One region of the Corynebacterium kozikiae genome, then DNA from elsewhere that is predicted to be linked to it. Evidence: riboswitches for the same ligand, from Rfam matches in the RefSeq annotation. Region 1 holds a riboswitch; the other holds the start of a gene.
The links. A riboswitch is a leader RNA that binds a small molecule or an ion and turns the genes downstream of it on or off. The one in region 1 is predicted to bind thiamine pyrophosphate.

Region 1 (6,806 bases):
GTACAAGCTCCGCGACTGGCTGTTTGCACGTCAGCGCTACTGGGGTGAGCCCTTCCCCGTGGTTTACGACGAACACGGCCAAGCCCATGCATTGCCGGAATCGATGCTTCCGGTGGAGTTGCCCGAGGTGGCGGACTACAAGCCTGTTTCTTTTGATCCCGAGGACGCGGATTCTGAGCCGCAACCGCCGCTGGCAAAGGCCACCGAGTGGGTTCACGTGGAACTTGATCTGGGTGATGGGCCAAAGAAGTACATCCGGGATACGAACGTGATGCCGCAGTGGGCGGGATCTTCTTGGTACCAGTTGCGCTACATTGACCCCACTAACGATGAGGCGTTCTGCAACATTGAAAACGAACGCTACTGGACGGGACCGCGCCCTGAGGTGCATGGCCCGCAGGACCCAGGCGGTGTGGACTTGTATGTCGGCGGCGTGGAGCACGCTGTTTTGCACCTTCTGTACTCCCGCTTCTGGCACAAGGTGCTGTTCGATCTGGGATACGTTACCTCCAAGGAGCCGTACCGCAGACTCTTCAACCAGGGCTACATTCAGGCATTCGCGTACACGGACTCCCGTGGCGTGTATGTGCCCGCGGCTGAAGTGGAGGAGCGCGATGGCAAGTTCTTCTACAACGGAGAAGAGGTGAATCAGGAATACGGCAAGATGGGTAAGTCACTGAAGAATTCGGTGGCACCTGATGAGATTTGCCGCGATTTCGGTGCGGACACCCTTCGTGTGTATGAGATGGCGATGGGCCCGCTGGATACCTCACGCCCGTGGGCTACAAAGGACGTGATCGGTTCTCACCGCTTCCTCCAGCGTCTGTGGCGCCTGGTGGTGAGCGAGGAGACTGGTGAGCTGGTGGCCACCGAGGCCGCGCTCACACAGGATGATCTGAAAGCCCTTCACCGCACGATCGCTGGTATCCGCGATGACTACGAGGGCCTACGCATCAACACGGTGGTGGCAAAGGCGATCGAATACGTCAATTACCTTACCAAGAACTACCCTGCTGGCGCGCCGCGCGAGGCAATCGAGCCCCTGGTCATCATGATCGCCCCAGTCGCTCCGCACATTGCTGAGGAGCTCTGGAGCCGCCTCGGCCACCAGGGAACCATTACGTTCGTACCGTTCCCTGCATTCGATGAGCAGTACCTGACCGATGATGAGATTGAGCTGCCGGTGCAGGTCAATGGCAAGGTGAGGGGTCGCATCATGGTGCCTGCCGACGCCGCCCAGGATCACATCATCGAACTCGCCGTTGCGGGGGTTGCGGCTCATCTCGAGGGTAAGAACGTGGTGAAGCAAATTGTGGTTCCGGGCAGGATGGTGAACCTCGTAGTGAAATAGCAATGTTTCACGTGAAACATTGCCGTAGAATCTAAGCATTGGTTTGGGGTGCCTTCGGGCTGAGAACATACCCATTGAACCTGATCTAGTTCGTACTAGCGAAGGAAAACCGCATGGATTCTGCTATTTTGGCGTCCATTGACGCCCTGAGAAACACCACTCCCCTGGTTCAATGCCTTACAAATCAGGTAGTCAGCCAGGTCACTGCAAACGCCCTGTTGGCTGCGGGTGCCACGCCAGCGATGTGCGAGACCCCAGAGGAATCTAGGGAATTCGCACATGTGGCTGACGGAGTACTGATTAATGCCGGCACGCCCAGTGAACAGCAGTACGCCGGGATGCGTGAGGCAATGCGGGGTGCCGCTGAGGCAAATACCCCGTGGGTACTCGACCCCGTTGCGGCGGGCGCGTTACCTTATCGCACGCAGTTTTATCAGGAAGCACTCACGCACTCCCCTACCGTGATCCGCGGGAACGCCTCAGAAATTGCGGTGCTGGCGGGCGTCGGCACGGGCGGACGCGGTGTTGATGCTACGGATGCAGTCGCTCCTCAAGTTGCACAGGCGCTCGCTGAAAGTAGCGGTTCGATTGTTGCTGTCTCCGGACCTAAAGATCTTGTTGTGAGCCAGCAAGGTTTCACGTGGATCGCGGGTGGACACCCCACCATGGCGCTGGTGATTGGCACAGGATGTTTTCTCGGGGCATTGTGCGCTGCCTATGCTGGCGCAGCGCGTAACGAAGGTTTGGATCTTCACTGGGCAATTGTCGCGGCGCATGCGCACACAAAGGCGGCAGGTGCGGTTGCCGGGGAGCAGTTTGCGCAGCAACCGGGCTCGTTTGCGGTTGCGTGGTTGGATGCGTTGCACCAATTGAGCGCCACGGAGATTGTGCAGAGGGTGGAGCTGGCGTGATGTGGGATTTATATCTTGTCACGGACCCCTCCTACCAAGTGGACTTGCCAGAATTTGTCGCCCGCGCCGTATCCGGCGGTGTTTCGGTGGTCCAGTTGCGGGATAAGCACGCTGACACTGATTCTTTCCGCGCCCAAGCAATAGCTCTGCAACAAGCCATCCCGCACATCCCAATTTTTGTGAATGACTGCGTTGAGATCGCGCAGGAATTGGGTCTCCACTTGCATATTGGTCAGTTGGATATGCCGTATGAGCAGGCTCGTGCGCTGCTTCCGGAAGAACAGATGATTGGGCTCACCATTGAAACCATGGCGCAGTGGCGTGCGTGTGTGGACCTTGGGATTCGCTTGCCTGATGTCATCGGTTTGGGGCCCGTGGAGGCTACAGCCACGAAGCCCGACGCCCCCGAGGCCATCGGCGTTGCAGGAGTTGCGGAGATTGCGCAGGAGGCAAGAGGTAGGGGTGTTGCGTGCGTGGCCATCGGAGGAGTGGATGAGCGCAACGCCAAAGATTTGGCGCCCCACGTGGATGGGCTGTGCGTGGTGTCGGCGATCATGGGGGCGCAGGATCCGGCAAAAGCCGCAGAAAGATTGCGCACAATGTTTCAGGAGAGTAAATGATCCCCAACGTTCTTTCCATCGCTGGAACTGATCCCACCGGAGGGGCGGGCATCCACGCCGATCTGAAGTCCATCGCCGCAGCCGGTGGGTATGGCATGGCGGTGGTGACCTCCCTGGTGGCACAAAATACACATGGTGTTCGCTCCATCCACACTCCCCCACCTGAATTTCTGTACGAGCAGCTCCTCGCGGTGAGCGATGACGTCCGGATTGATGCGCTAAAGGTAGGCATGCTCGGATCCCCGGACATAATCACGGTGGTGAAGCGATGGCTTGAGGAGGTCAAGCCTGAACATGTGGTGATTGATCCGGTGATGGTCACCACCTCGGGGCACCGTCTGTTGAGCTCGGAGGGTGAAAATAGCCTCCGGGAAGTTCTGCCTGCGGCATCGATGATTACGCCGAATATTCCGGAGCTTGCGGTTTTAGCCAATGTTTCACGTGAAACCATCAAAAACCTGGAGCAGGCCACTCAGATCGCGCAACACCTTGCAGAGCGATTTGATGTGCAAGTGGTGGTGAAGGCCGGACACCTAAGTGGTCCTGAGGCGGGCAATACGCTAGTGAACAAGCAGGGAGTGCTCGCCACGGCGCCCTCACAGCGCGTGGAGACGAACAACACGCACGGCACAGGGTGCTCGCTCTCCTCCGCGCTCGCGACAAGGCTCGGCATGGGCGAGGCCCCGGTGGAGGCCTTGCGTTGGGCAACGGATTGGCTGCACGGCGCGATTGTGCATGCGGAAGCGCTCAGCGTCGGCCAGGGTAACGGCCCGGTGCACCACTTTTGGCGTCAAGAGGTGCAGTAGGCAGTCGCCGCTGGAATGCAACGCGCAATGCGTGACGCGCTGGTTGGCGCCTCGCCAAACTCAGTCTGAGCGCTGAGTTTTGCGGCCACCGCGTGGACCTGCACCCCGCGTGCAATAGTTGCCAAGGACCACTCGCCCCAGCGGGCACCGTATGCGCCGAGGATGCCGGCGAGGACGTCCCCAGAGCCCGGGGTGGCTAGCCACGAGTTACCAATGTTGATGTTCCACGTGAAACCATCAGGGGCGGCAATCATGGTGCGGCGCCCTTTGCGGAGAATGTACGTTCCCGTCTCCTGCGCCGCCTCGGCAACGGGTTGGGTACCAAACAGTGCCTCGTACTCCCCGGCGTGGGGAGTAATCAGGGTGGGAGCGCTGCGGCGCGCAAGATCGGAAGGCGTGATGAAACCAAGTCCACTGGCATCAATAAGAAGGGGCAGTTCCGTTTCCATGAGGGTAGCTTCGTGATGGGAAACCCCCGGCCCATACACCCATGCTTGGCAGCGTCCCGCCTCCCCGAAACTCTCGGTAGCCACAACCTCAGGCGCCCAGGCCAGCACCTCGCTGGAGCACGGCCCGACGTAGCGCACCATCGCGGAGGTCGCCTGCACAGCGGCGTATGTAGCCAATACGGCCGCGCCGGGATACATCGGTGATCCCGCGATCACCCCAACTACCCCGGCATATTTGTTGTCTTCCACGCGTGGCTCCAGCGAAGGGAGCGGAAAAGCCACGCCGTCTGCAAGATCTACGTACTGTGTTGCCGCCTCGTGGGCGCGTAGGGCCGCGCTGAGTGCGGTGCCGGCGGCGTCGGAAATGTCATGGCAACGCACAGTGCCGCAGTTGTTGCTGAGTGCGTGTGCAACGCGGAGGCCGCCGAAGGTCACGCTGAGGTCGGCGCGGACGCCATCGCCGGTTCCGGTGTCGGCGTCGATGCCGGTGGGGATGTCCACGGAGACTACGCACCGTGCCGACGCGGCCAGGCGCCCCCACAATGCGGCAGTGCGTGCGTCCATCGGTGTGGAGCCAAGCCCCTGGATGGTGTCTACAAGGACGTAGTTTGTCCATGAGGGGGTGGTCACTATTGGCCCAGGATAGGCCGCCAACGCCGGCGGGTGCGCTTTGCCTTCGGGGTGGATGAGGACCACTTCGACGTCGTGCCCCTGGGAGTGCAGGATTGAGGCCGCGTAGAGGCCGTCGCCGCCGTTGCCTCCGCCACCCACAGCGAACACGGTGGGCCCGCCTAGCGCGCTGAGCTCGCATGCGAGGTGCCTGGCCGCTTGTTTCATGAGGAAGTCTGGCGGCGACTGCTCGATCATCGGCGTTTCCACCGCGCGGATGGTGCTGCTGAGATAGGCGGGTTGCATGCCTTTAACCTACTCCTGGCAGCTAGGGCACCAGAAGAGGTTGCGCCCTTCCATGACCTGCATGGCGATGGGCGTGCCGCAGACGTAGCAGGGCTGCCCGGCGCGTCGGTAGACGTACACTTCCCCGCCGTGGTCGTCTTTGCGTGGTGCGCGACCCATCGCCTCGGGTGTGTGTTCGGGGCGGACGGTGTCGATGCGGCCTGACTCCACGCCCTGGTCCATGAGCAGTACGAGGTCGTCCCAAATTGGCCGAAGTTTCACGTGGAACCCTGGTGTAAAAGGTGAGATCCCTAAGCGGAACAGCGTTTCTGCCCGGTAGATATTGCCCACGCCGGGGAAAAGCTTTTGGTCCATGAGCAGCGAGCCGATGCTTCGGCGGGATCGCTTCACCTTCGCCTCTACCGCCGCGTAGGTGTGCGGGTCGAAAGGCAAGAGGGGGTCGGCGCCGAGCTTTCCGACGATCCCCGCCACCGCATCGGCGTCCAGCAGTCGGCAAAATTGCGGCCCGCGGAGGTTTGCCGCCACGGTCGCGTTGGCAATTTGGAGGCGGATTTGGCCCCATTGTTCATGAGGGGGTTCAAAGCGCCATGAGCCGATCAAACCCAAATGTACGTACACAAAGCGCTCAGGCAACGGAACGTCGAATTCCACAAACAAGTGTTTCCCGTGGGCCCGCGCAGCCACCAACTCCGAGCCGTCGAGGCGCGCGGCCTCGGCGGCGAAGCGGCCCTGGGGTGAACGTACTTGCACTGCGCCGCCGCTGAAAGCGGTGTTGATGTCCCGTGCGAGGCGGTGAATCACATGACCTTCAGGCATGGCTTAAGGGTAGCGAATTCACTGCCGCCGCACCGAACCCCGCCGCACGCAAACCCCGCACCCAAACCCCGCACCCAAACCCCGCACCCAAACCCCGCACCCAAACGCAAAGCCTGAATAAAACATCAAAAGGTAACAAAGATCACACAAAATCCCAATTGTTCCCACCATCTCACACCGCCAAAACCCCACATGGGCAAATGGGTCCTCACTCATGCCCATGAATACCTCTAAAGCCCCAGCAAAACGCCTTCAGGCACCCCAAAGGCACACCCCCAAAACTGACTCTTGTTCAACAATGCCCCATCGGAGTAAGGTGAAGTGGTTTATCAACGCTATCCCAGAGATTCTTAAACAATTCTGGGCTGAGAGAGGAAAGGACGCACGTGAACTTTCACCGTGTGTTATCCAAGCGGGCTTTGGCGGTTTTCGTCGGCCTGCTTGCAACAATTGCATTAATTTTGCAGATCACGCCGGCTACATCGAGTGCGGCGGATGGACAGTTGAGTACGAGTGCGCGCGATGCGCTCACAGTACCTACTAACTCGATGTCACAGTTTGGCATGAACATCAACTGTCAGGTGGCCGGCGGTTGTGCTGGGCTCACCATTACCTTGGACCGCCCCGTGGATGCCCAGGGAACCACGTTGATTGGCTCGCCGGTGATTTCGCTGCCCAACAGCGCGGCCGACGGAACCGTCTACACCCTGACTAACGGCAACACCAACAACCCGGTGATCACGTTTTCTCGCTTTGATCAAGCGAAGAATGTGGATTTCACCATCGGTTGGTCTACTGATGACCCAGCCGTGCTCCCTGGCACGTACACGATGAAGTGGCAGGCGGCGATGCCGTCGGTGGGCTACACCAATGCGGGCGAAAACACCGGTGAGGTCACCGGCACGCCGCAGGTGAAGCTTTTCAAGCGAGTGAACCCC
Region 2 (6,806 bases), on a different contig from region 1:
GTAATACACATACGCCGCGCCGCTTTGCTCCAGTGCGTCGATCTCATCGGCGGTGGCGTTGTACCGTTCATGGCGAGTGCCTATGGCGCGTGCGACAGCGGGGTAGCGGCGCAGTACTCGCCCAGCGGAGCTCGGCTTCCGACGAAACCCTCGCGGCCGCGAACGCAACACCACAAAACGCTCGTAGCCAGCCTCTTTGGCCGCATCTAGGGCCAGGCCTCCAGAGGCACCAAGAGCGCCATCTACATAGGGGGCACCGTCAATGTAGGTGATTGGCATGAACAGGGGCATGGTGGAGCTTGCGCGTACACGTACCACAAGATCGTCTACGGTTGGGCAGTCCTGTTTGCCCCAATGCACTGTCTCCCCGGTGTCCGCGCGCATGGCACTGATGTCCATTGCGCTGGGATGCTGCCGGAATGCCTCAAAGTTGAAGGGGTAGGGCCCTTTGGTGGATTCCTCGTAGATAAAGCGCGAGTTGAAATACCCCTGGCCGCGCAGCCAGGAACCAAAGCCCCCTGCCCGCGGGTCCACCACCATGTCGATGAAGCTGGCTTTGGCCCGCTCCGCATCCCTGGATAAGTACGCCACAGCCAGCGACGAGCCCGCACTGATCCCCGCAACCATCCCGAAGTCCTGGCGCGCGTCGATAAGCAGCTCCACCATGGGGGCGAGGTAGCTGTTGCGCGTGCCGCCGCCTTCAATGATCAGCGCAGTGCCGCTCATGCTGGTGCTTCTTGTGTGGAATGAAGTGCATGATGGCCACTACGACCGCGCCCACGATGAGGCCGAAGATGAGGGAGAAGAATGTGTCTACCAGCCACATCACAAAACCGCCCAGGTGCTCCACCTTGTCCGTCATGGAGTGGACAAAGCCGTAGGGAGCGTGCCAGCCGAGCTCGTCGAGGCCCACGAGGAGGATATGGCCGCCAACCCAGAGCATGGCGAACATGCCGATGAATGCAATGACCTTGAGCACCTTTGGCATTGCGGAAACCAGCCCGCGGCCAAAGCGCTGAGCAGCTCCGCTTTCTTTCTTGGTGAGCGCCAGACCCATGTCATCCATCTTGACCAGCAGCGCCACGGCGCCGTACACGCCCACGGTTACTGCGATTGCCACGGTGATCAGCACGGCAGCTTCCATCCAGATGGTTTGGTCAGCCACCTCGTTGAGGGAGATCGCCATGATTTCCGCGGAAAGGATGAGGTCCGTGGTGATTGCGCCGCGGACCAGCGAGTCTTCGTCCTTGGCGCCTGCCTCGTCCTCTTTTTCATGCTGCTGGCCGGAGACCAGCTCCCACACTTTCTCTGCACCCTCAAAGGCCAGGTACACGCCGCCCACCATCAGGATCGGGGTGAGCGCCCACGGTGCGATGGCGTTCAACACCAACGCGATGGGGAGGATGATCACGAGCTTGTTGAACATCGAGCCCTTGGCGATACGCCAAATGATCGGCAGCTCGCGGGCGGGCTGCACGCCCTGCACGAAACGCGGGGTCACGGCGGCGTCGTCTACCACCACACCCGCAGCTTTCGCGGAAGTTTTTGCGGCAGCGGCCGCCACATCGTCAACGTTTGCCGCTGCGGTGCGCGCGATCAGCGCGACGTCATCAAGCAGGGCAGCGAGTCCACCGGCCATAACAATTACATCCCATCTTGAAGGTGATTCGTCCCGCTCATTCTATGCGTTGGGAAAGCAGATTCCTCATAGAGCGCACTCTTTGTGATGTAATTGCGGAATGGAAGTCTTGTTTGCGTTTGGTCTCACCTTGTTTGCGGGGCTTTCCACGGGGATTGGCGGGGCAATTGGCGTTGCCACCAAAAGGTCCACTGACCGTTTCCTCGCCGCCACGTTGGGGTTTTCCGCCGGAGTGATGCTCTACGTCTCCTTCATGGAGATCTTGCCCAAGGCCACCGAGGAACTGGGCGCTGCATTGGGGGAGGTGCCCGGGAACTGGGCAGCGGTAGCATGTTTCTTTGCCGGGATTTTGCTGATCGCTGTGATCGACCGCCTGGTTCCCACGGCCATCAATCCACATGAGCGGCAGGGGGTGGAGCAGCGTAAGCGCGCCATGAAGCAGATGGGTGTGCTCACCGCCATCGCAATTGGTATTCACAACTTTCCGGAGGGCTTTGCCACCTTCCTGGCGGGCCTTACAGACCTGTCTATTGCATTGCCCGTGGCCGTTGCTATTGCAATTCACAACATCCCGGAGGGTATTGCGGTGGCTGTGCCCATGCGGGAGGCAACCGGGTCCAGGAAAGCGGGCTTTTGGTGGGCGTTCATCTCCGGCCTTGCGGAGCCCGCGGGGGCACTCGTTGGATACCTTATTCTCTTGCCATTTTTGGGTCCGGTTGCGCTGGGGGTGGCGTTTGGCATGGTGGCAGGCATCATGGTGTTTATCTGCCTGGACGAGCTTCTGCCTACCGCGGTGGCCACAGGCAAACACCACACCGCTATTTACGGGCTGATCGGGGGCATGGCAGTGATGGCGCTTTCACTGCTTTTGTTCCTGTGATATAAACATGAAATTAGTTCTACGGGTGCTCAAAAAGTGGGCTGAGAAAGACCGTTGAACCTGATCCGGGTAATACCGGCGATAGGGAGTGAACGATGCAACGTTGGCGTGTTATTGATATCCTCATTGCTTCCGTTTTGGGCATTGCCTGCGGATTGCTGTTTTGGATTTGGAATTCTATTGGCTACGCGTGGTACACCGCCGCGGACGCGTTAACACCTGGTTTCGGGGGTATAGCCACTGGCATTTGGCTGATCGGCGGGCCAATTGGTGCCCTGGTGATTCGCAAGCCGGGTGCCGCGATCTATGTTGAGGTGCTGGCTGCCGCGGTGAGTGCGGCGATTGGCAACCAGTGGGGGATTGAAACCCTGTATTCGGGTCTTGCCCAGGGCATTGGTGCCGAGATCCTCTTCTTGATCTTCGCGTACCGCCGCTTTGGCCTGGTTGTTGCGGCGCTTTCCGGCGTCGGTGCCGCTGTAGGTGCCTTCCTGTTGGAGCTTGTGACCAGCGCAAATTACGCAAAGTCCTTGGCTTTCAATCTCACTTACCTTTCCACGATGGCCATCTCCGGCATCATCCTCGCCGGTGGTCTGGCGTACTTCTTGGTCAAGGCTTTGGCCGCGACTGGCGCCTTGGACCGTTTCGCCGCAGGCCGTGAGGCGCGGGAACTGGTGTGATTCCTGGTGAAGTTGTAGCGCTTGGCTATGGGTACCGCCACGCCAGCCGCAAAAACCCCGCATTCACGGGGCTAGACTTCCATATTCGCCCAGGCCAGCGAGTGCTGCTGCTGGGGCCCTCCGGGGCGGGCAAATCAACACTCCTCGCTGCAATAGCAGGGCTTGACGACGAAGGCGAGCACTTCGGCAAAATTGCAGCCACCGGCACCGTTGGCATGGTGCTTCAGGACCCCGACTCCCAGGTGATCGCTTCCAAGGTTGGCGACGACGTGGCCTTTGGCTGCGAAAACCTCCAGGTGCCGCGAGAGGAAATCTGGCGCAGGGTGCCGATTGCCCTGCAGAAGGTGGGCCTGGACCTGCCGCTAGACCACCCAACAGCGCAGCTTTCCGGCGGCCAAAAGCAGCGCCTCGCGCTGGCAGGGGTCCTCGCGATGGGGGCGGACATCGTTCTGCTGGACGAGCCAACCGCGAACCTCGACCCCACGGGAGTAGAAGAAGTGGTGCGCGCGGTGGCTGCGGTGGATGCCACTGTAATCATTGTGGAACACCGGGTGTCTACCTGGATTGAGCAGGTAGACACCCTCATGGTGCTCACTGAAACTGGATCCGTGATCATGGGGCCGCCGGAAGAGATTTTGGCTGAACACGGGCAATGGCTTGCTGAGCAAGGCGTGTGGATCCCCGGGCAGGACCCGCATTTTCCGCCGGCGATTGCCAAGGATGCTCCAGCGGTGATTGAAACCCGTGACCTTGTGGTCGGGTGGGACGCTCCGGTGACCGGGCCTTTGAATCTCCACTTCCCTGAAGGAGTTTCAACGGTGATCACTGGGCCAAACGGTGCGGGAAAATCAACCCTGCTGCTCACGCTCGCCGGATTGTTACCACCACAAAGTGGCCAGGTCCGCGTGAACCTGGATTTGGGGCCGGACCCGTGGAAGTGGAAGTCGGCTCAGCTTGCCCAGCGTTTTGGCTACGTGTTCCAAGACCCTGAACACCAATTCGTGACGGCGTCGGTAGAGGATGAGCTAGGGGGACAGGGCGGCGATCTCCTTGCCCGCTTGGGTCTTGCACACCTGGGCAAAGCGAATCCTTTTACACTCTCCGGTGGGCAAAAGCGCAGGCTGTCCGTTGCCACCTGTTTGGTGAATTCCCCGAAAGTGGTGTTTTTGGACGAGCCCACGTTTGGCCAGGATCGCACTACCTTCCGCGAGCTCGTAGGCCTGCTGCGTGAGCTCACAGACAGGGGCACAACGGTGATTTCTGTCAGTCATGATCCCTTGTACTGCCGTGCGATGGGGGACAAGGTGGTGGCGCTGTGAACCCCTTGGCCAGGATCATCGGGCTCGCGGTGCTCACCACGCCGTTGCTGCTGAGCGTGGATGTTGTCTCTGCGGCGGTGGCGCTCACGTGTACGGTGCTGTGTGCGCCGCTGCTGGGCGTCGGCTGGGCAACGCTTTTGCGCCGCGGCGTGCCGATATTTTTGGCAACGCCTATCGCGGGCATTTCCATGGCGCTCTACGGACGGCCTGAGGGCAGGGAGTATGCGTCGTTTCTCTTTGCCCACATCACGGATAATTCGCTGCAGTTGGCGCTCGCGATCATGGTTCGCGTGCTCGCCGTGGGTCTGCCGGTGGTGGTGCTACTCGGAAACATCGACCCCACTCGCCTCGGCGACGCCCTCGCGCAAATCCTTAAGCTCCCCAGCCGCTTCGTGATCGCCGCTGTGGCCTCCACCCGTTTGATTTCGCTCTTTCAGCGCGATTGGCAGTCCCTTGCACGTGCGCGCCGAGCCCGCGGTATCGCGGATCAGGGCCGCATTAAAAACGCTTTCTCCATGGCGTTTGGCCTGTTGGTGTTGGCGTTGCGCAGGGGGTCGAAGCTGGCCACCGCCATGGAGGCCCGCGGTTTCGGACGCTTCTCTACTCGCACCTTTGCCCGGTCTTCCTCCTTCGCCGCCGTTGATTACGCGCTCATCGCTGGTTGCGCCGCCATTTCCACCACCGCCCTCACCACTGCAGTGCTCACAGGCTCCTTTAGGTTCCTCGGCGCATGATTGTGCTTATCGACGGGCCATCGGGCGCCGGGAAAACAACGTTCGCTGGGCAGCTTGGGGCGGTGCTTGGCTGGCCCGTGGTTCACCTGGATGATTTTTATCCCGGTTGGGGTGGTCTCGCGGCGGCGCGTGACATGGTGGTGCGAGACGTCCTGGGGAGGCGGGGTTTCTGGCGTTGGGATTGGGAACGAAATGTTCGCGGTGAGTGGGTGGACCTTGATTACGAGCACCTCATCATTGAGGGGGTGGGGGCGATTTCTTCGGAGTCCCTGGACGTGGGGGAGACGTTCGCGGTTGTGCTCACTGCCCCCGAACAGGTGCGCCGGGAACGTGCCTTGGCTCGTGATCCCTATTACGAACCTTATTGGGAGATGTGGGCATGCCAAGAAAAGGAGCATTTCGCGCAGTTGCCGTGGGAAAGGGTGCACGTCATTCGGGGGTAGGGAAGTGTACCCCTGTAGTGGCTTTTTGTGGGAACGGTGGCCAAGCATACAGTTTTGGCATGTTTAAGGGTATGAGCTGCAGTGATGGCCTAAATGAACTGTAGGTAAACCGGACATTTCCTGCTACCTGATAGTTATTGTGATGTGCTTTGGACCTCTACGGGCTTGCATGACGTACGTCACGCATTATTATCCCTCTTGTCCCGTAGTTCATAGAGAATGAGGTTCACTTATGACCCTGAAGAAGACCTTTGCGGTGGGCATGTCCGCCGCCCTGGCACTTGGCCTTGCCGCTTGCTCCAGCAACAACTCGGAGAACGCTGCATCCTCGGATTCCGGCACGAACTACGTGTTGGCGAACGGTTCTGAGCCACAGAACCCTCTGATCCCAGCGAACACCAACGAGACCGGCGGCGGCCGCATTGTGGACCTCATCTACTCTGGCCTCGTTTACTACGATTCCGAAGGCCAGGCTCACAACGAGCTCGCCGAGTCCATCGAGCTCGAAGGCGAGAAGACCTACCGCATCACGCTGATCGAGGGTGCTACCTTCGCAGACGGCACCGCGATCACCGCCGAGCACTTTGTGAACACCTGGAACCACGCAGTGCGTGAGTCCCTGCTCAACGCCTACTTCTTCGAGCCAATCCTCGGCTACGAAGAGGGCGCTGAATCCATGGAGGGTCTCCAGGTTGTGGATGATCGCACCTTCACCGTTGAGCTCACCCAGCCAGAGTCTGACTTCCCAACTCGCCTTGGCTACTCCGCGTTCTACCCACTGCCTGCAGAGGCGCTTGAGGACTACGCAGCATTCGGCGAGAACCCAGTGGGCAACGGCCCTTACAAGCTGCTCGAGTGGAACCACAACGCTGACCTCACCCTCGTTCCAAACGAGAACTACGACGGCCCACGTGCCGCTCAGAACGACGGCGTGAAGTTCGTCTTCTACGCTTCCCAGGACGCTGCATACGCAGACCTGCTGGCCGGCAACCTGGACGTGCTCGACGCAGTGCCAGACTCCGCATTCTCCCAGTTCGAGTCCGAGCTTGGTGACCGCGCTGTGAACCAGCCTGCGGCTATCTTCCAGTCCTTCACCATCCCTGAGAAGCTGGAG

Region 2: it holds a riboswitch for thiamine pyrophosphate, as region 1 does, so the genes downstream of both, NQ018_RS06040 (ECF transporter S component) here and thiM (hydroxyethylthiazole kinase) in region 1, are expected to answer to the same signal.

What each region holds. Positions count from the first base shown of each region.
Region 1 covers NZ_JANIKJ010000013.1:47,785-54,590, forward strand. Annotated here, with positions in the region: gene leuS (leucine--tRNA ligase) at 1-1,351, shown strand, start outside; TPP riboswitch at 1,386-1,475, shown strand; gene thiM (hydroxyethylthiazole kinase) at 1,465-2,262, shown strand; gene thiE (thiamine phosphate synthase) at 2,262-2,882, shown strand; gene thiD (bifunctional hydroxymethylpyrimidine kinase/phosphomethylpyrimidine kinase) at 2,879-3,688, shown strand; gene NQ018_RS08505 (bifunctional ADP-dependent NAD(P)H-hydrate dehydratase/NAD(P)H-hydrate epimerase) at 3,673-5,052, opposite strand; gene NQ018_RS08510 (Fpg/Nei family DNA glycosylase) at 5,062-5,868, opposite strand; gene NQ018_RS08515 (SdrD B-like domain-containing protein) at 6,417-6,806, shown strand, end outside.
Region 2 covers NZ_JANIKJ010000007.1:22,052-28,857, forward strand. Annotated here, with positions in the region: gene NQ018_RS06025 (patatin-like phospholipase family protein) at 1-726, opposite strand, end outside; gene NQ018_RS06030 (DUF808 domain-containing protein) at 701-1,639, opposite strand; gene zupT (zinc transporter ZupT) at 1,740-2,519, shown strand; TPP riboswitch at 2,531-2,625, shown strand; gene NQ018_RS06040 (ECF transporter S component) at 2,615-3,196, shown strand; gene NQ018_RS06045 (ABC transporter ATP-binding protein) at 3,196-4,515, shown strand; gene NQ018_RS06050 (energy-coupling factor transporter transmembrane component T family protein) at 4,512-5,249, shown strand; gene NQ018_RS06055 (nucleoside/nucleotide kinase family protein) at 5,246-5,692, shown strand; gene NQ018_RS06060 (peptide ABC transporter substrate-binding protein) at 5,925-6,806, shown strand, end outside.